One region of the Falsirhodobacter sp. 1013 genome, then DNA from elsewhere that is predicted to be linked to it. Evidence: riboswitches for the same ligand, from Rfam matches in the RefSeq annotation. Region 1 holds a riboswitch; the other holds the start of a gene.

Region 1 (2,196 bases):
CCGTTTTCGCCGTAAGCCGGGCGCGCCCTGCCAAGGTCCCGCCAATACTTCTTCAGCTTCCGGTCACCGGGGGCATGTGTGTTCGTCGGCCACAGGATCGAAGGCGAAGACGGTGTTCGGGAAGGTGCCGTCGGTGCGCTCGGTCTTGTCGAAGACGGGGATGTGCTGGGTGATCTCGCGCTCGTCCAGCCAGGCCAGCATTTCGGCTGATCCATAGGCGGTGTCGGCCGCCAGACGTTCCGGCTGCAGATCGAACCGGTCCTTCGTGCGGGCGATCATGGTGCGGGTGGCGCTGACCTCCGCCTGCCGGATCGACCGGCTGGCTTCGACATCCACGATCACCGCGTTGTCGGTGTCGATCAGGTCATTGGTGGAATAGGCGAAGATCGCGGGAGCGTTCATGGCGGCGGTCCATTGGCTCGCCGGATCGCTGCAGGAGACGAACTTCGGCCGCACCTCGCTGGCCGCACCGAAGGCGGCATCGTCCAGTGTCTCCGGATACTCGCGCACGGCGCGGGGTGCCGTCTCCTCGTCGATCTGCCCGCCCTGCCACAGTTCTTGCGACATGGAATACATCTTGCCGGCATCGGCGCGGATCAGGCTCGCGTCGGTGGCGAAGTCGCGGCCGCCCACCAGCCCTTCGGCGATGCCGCGGCGCACGACCGTCTCGAAGACTTCGCGCAGAAGATCGCTGTCGCGGAAGCGCCCGTGCCCATTCTTGGAGAAGGTCGACTGGTCCGGCACCGCCGTGTTCAGATCCAGCCGGCAGAACCAGCGGTAGGCCAGGTTCAGATGGACCTCCTCGCAGATCCGCCGCTCGGACCGGATGCCGAAGCCGTAGACGATCAGCAGCATGCGGATCATCCGCTCGGGATCGACGGAAGGGCGGCCCGTGCTGCTGTAGAACGGCGCGAGGTGCTGGCGGATGCCGCCCAGATCCACGAACCGGTCGATGGCCCGGATCAGGTGGTCCTGCGGGACGTGATCCTCGAGGGAGAACTGCTAGAACAGAGCGCCCTGCGCCACCTGCCGCGATCCCATCATCCCGATCACCTCCACCGCCTACGAGTGAAAGCGCATCAGCCCCAGACCCGCCGATCAACAGGTGCCTTTCAAAACAATCGCCCGGGAGCGGACGTTCCTTCACTGCCTACTTGGAGATACGTCAGACAGAGATGGTGACATCGGGAAGACGTCCGACTATAGGGAAGATCACCAGGGGGTGCCCCGACAAGGGGCTGAGAAACCGCTCGCATCAGCAGCGCGGTGACCCTTCGAACCTGATCCGGATCATGCCGGCGAAGGGATGGGTGACGCGCCTGCCTTTGCCGGCCTCTTTGCGAGGCCGACCAATGTCAAGAACCTGCGGTCTCGCTGCCAGCCAAGAAAGGGCAGCACCATGACCGAACGTTTTACCGAGATGCTCCGACAGGCCAGTGAACCGGCTTGGACGATGGCCGTGCAGCACCGGTTCGTCAGCGAATTGTTCGCGGGAACCGTCTCGGACAGGGTAATGACCTCTTATCTTGTTCAGGATCACCGTTTTCTCGACAGCTTCCTGACGCTGCTCGGCGCGGCGATGGCTTCGGCCGACACGTTCGACGCACGACTTCGCTTCGGGCGCTTCGCTGGCATGGTGTCCGGGGAGGAGAACACCTACTTCCTGCGGGCGTTCGAGAGCCTGGGCGTGGCAGACAAGGACCGGGCCGCCACCCCTGATGCTGAAGCGACCAAAGGCTTCCAGTTGATCATGAGGGAGGCCGCCGCGACCGGCTCTTATCCAGCCGTGCTTGCCGTGCTGAACGTCGCCGAAGGGCTGTATTGGGACTGGGCATCACGTGCCCCGGAGGTATTGCCCGAGAACTTCGTGCATGCCGAATGGATCACGCTTCACAACAATCCCGAATTTCAGCAATTCGTGGCATTCTTGCGCGCGGAACTCGACCGGACAGGACCGGCAGCTCCGGACATCTCCCGCGACTTCTTCCTGAGGGCGGTGTCGCTGGAGCTCGAGTTCTTTGATGCCGCATATGATACGGGTGCGAACCCAGCCCGTTCCTGATCTCGGATGCCGAAAGTGGTCGGTGGCAGGCGGATGTGGTGTCGAGGCTCGCCAGCCAGATCCTCGGTCTGGCCACCTGCCTTGCAGTTGAGGAAGGTTTGCAAGGTCTCTTGGCGGCAATGACTGCAAAACGA
Region 2 (2,196 bases), on a different contig from region 1:
CTCGGCGGCTTCCCCCTCGCAGAACGGGGCGAGCATGCCGCCCGCATACCACGAACACGCCTCCGGCCCCGCCGCGCGCCCGGCGATGCGGACGGGCACGCCGCGGGCGGTCAGTTCGGTGGCGATGGTCAGCCCCATGACGCCCGCGCCAAGGATGGTGATCATGCCCACACCTCGTGGAAATGGTGGACGGGGCCATGCCCTTGGCCGATGCCCAGACGGTCGGCGGCGGCGATGGCGCCCTGCAGCCAGCGATGCGCGCGGGAAACGGCCGCTTCCATGTCCATCCCCTGCGCCAGCCCCGCCGCAATGGCGGCGGACAGGGAACAGCCGGTGCCATGCGTGTTGCGTGTGGCGATGCGCGGCGCGGTCAGGCGCAGCACGCCATCCCCCACCAGAAGGTCGGTGCAGACGGGTCCTTCGGCATGGCCGCCCTTCATCAGCACCCAGCGGGGGCCAAGGGCGCGCAGGGCATGGGCCTGCTCCAGCATCTCCGCCTCGGACCGGGCCACGGTGGTGTTCAGCAGCCGCGCGGCTTCGGGCAGGTTCGGGGTCAGAAGGGTGGCGCGGGGCAGAAGGCCGGCGATCAGCGCCGCCACCGCCCGGTCGGGCAGCAGGGCCGCGCCCGATTTCGCGATCATCACCGGATCCAGCACCAGCGGCAGGTCGGGCAAGGCGGGGGCCAGCGCCTCGATCGCCTCCGGCCCGCCGACCATGCCGATCTTGATCGCAGCGATGTCGATGTCGTCCAGCACGGTGTGCAACTGGGCCAGGATCATCGCGGGACTGACCGTTTCCACGGCCGCGACCGTGCGGGTGTTCTGTGCCGTGATCGCGGTCAGGACGCTGGCGCCATAGACGCCCAGGGCCGAAAAGGCCTTCAGGTCGGCCTGGATGCCGGCCCCGCCGCCGCTGTCGGAACCGGCAATGGTCAGTGCGGCCTTGGTCATGCGTCTCCTCCGCGAAAGGGGCATGACGGATGGGGGCTGGCACATGACGGACCCGTCCCGGGGGGACGGCGTCGATGGTCCACTCGTTCCCTCCGCCGGCATGACCCGGATCAGGTTCGATGGGTCGATGCCAAGCACCTCTCAGCCCCGTGACGGGACACCCCAACAAGCGTTCGGATCAAAGCTATGCAGAAGGCGGACCCGCCGCAAGGCAAATTCGGAAAAGGGACATTCGCAGGTGAAATCCGCAAGCGGCGGAACATCTTTCCGCTTCCGGCGGGGAATCCTTCGGATCGTTCGGAATGGGGAAAGGCACCTGAAACGCCAGCCATCTCCCTCCGCACCGCCTTGATACGGCGGCACTTGCGATCCGGCGGCAAAGGGACGACATGAAGGACGACCCACCAGACGGGACATCCCCATGAAGACGTTTCTTCTTTCCGCCCTTGCCTTCACCGGCTGGGCCGCCGCCGCATCCGCTGCCCCCTTCGGCCCGCTTCTTGCGCCCGGAGAGGTGGCGGAGGCAGGACATCCCCTGATCCTCGACATCCGTGACGCGGGCTATGACAAGGGCCATATCCAGGGCGCGGTGCCCGCACCCTATGCGCTGTTCCGCGGCGCGGCCGACAATCCGGGCGAGCTCGTTCCCGAAGGCAAGCTGGAGGCCACCCTGCGGTCCCTGGGCGTGACGCTGGACCGCCCCGTTCTGGTGGTGCATCAAGGCAAGGACGAAAGCGACTTCGGCGCGGCGGCCCGGGTGTACTGGACGCTCAAATCCTCGGGCGTCAGCCAGCTGGCGATCCTGAACGGCGGCATGAACGCGTGGCGCGACGCTGGCCTTCCGGTGCAGACCGAGGCGGTGGCCCCGGAGCCGTCGGACGTGGACATCACCTTCTCGGACCAGTGGCTGGCGACGGAAGGGGAGGTCGACAAGGTGGTCGCCGGCGACAAGCCCGCCGCGCTGATCGATGCCCGCCCGCCCGCCTTCTTCGAAGGGCAGCAGTCGCACCCGGCGGCCGACCGTCCGGGCACACTGCCGGGTGCGGAAAACGTGCCGCATTCCGTCTGGTTCGACGGCACACCGCGCATGGGTGACGCGAACAGCGCCAAGACCGTCGCGGCCAAGCTGGGCCTGGATCAGCAGGCCGAGGTTGTGGCCTTCTGCAACACCGGCCACTGGGCGGCGACCGAATGGTTTGCCTTGTCCGAACTGGCGGGCCTTCCGAACGTGAAGCTCTATCCCGAC

What was found. Region 1 has a riboswitch for thiamine pyrophosphate ahead of ACSHZY_RS17305 (TenA family protein). Riboswitches for the same ligand answer to the same signal wherever they lie in the genome.
Region 2: linked by a shared signal. The riboswitch ahead of thiD (bifunctional hydroxymethylpyrimidine kinase/phosphomethylpyrimidine kinase) and the one ahead of ACSHZY_RS17305 (TenA family protein) in region 1 are both predicted to bind thiamine pyrophosphate.

What each region holds. Positions count from the first base shown of each region.
Region 1 covers NZ_JBNJLK010000022.1:484-2,679, forward strand. The annotation lists partial or broken gene ACSHZY_RS17300 (transposase) at 1-1,044, opposite strand, end outside; TPP riboswitch at 1,209-1,325, shown strand; gene ACSHZY_RS17305 (TenA family protein) at 1,400-2,062, shown strand.
Region 2 covers NZ_JBNJLK010000003.1:114,122-116,317, forward strand. The annotation lists gene ACSHZY_RS06845 (FAD-dependent oxidoreductase) at 1-165, opposite strand, end outside; gene thiD (bifunctional hydroxymethylpyrimidine kinase/phosphomethylpyrimidine kinase) at 162-950, opposite strand; TPP riboswitch at 1,021-1,125, opposite strand; gene ACSHZY_RS06855 (sulfurtransferase) at 1,372-2,196, shown strand, end outside.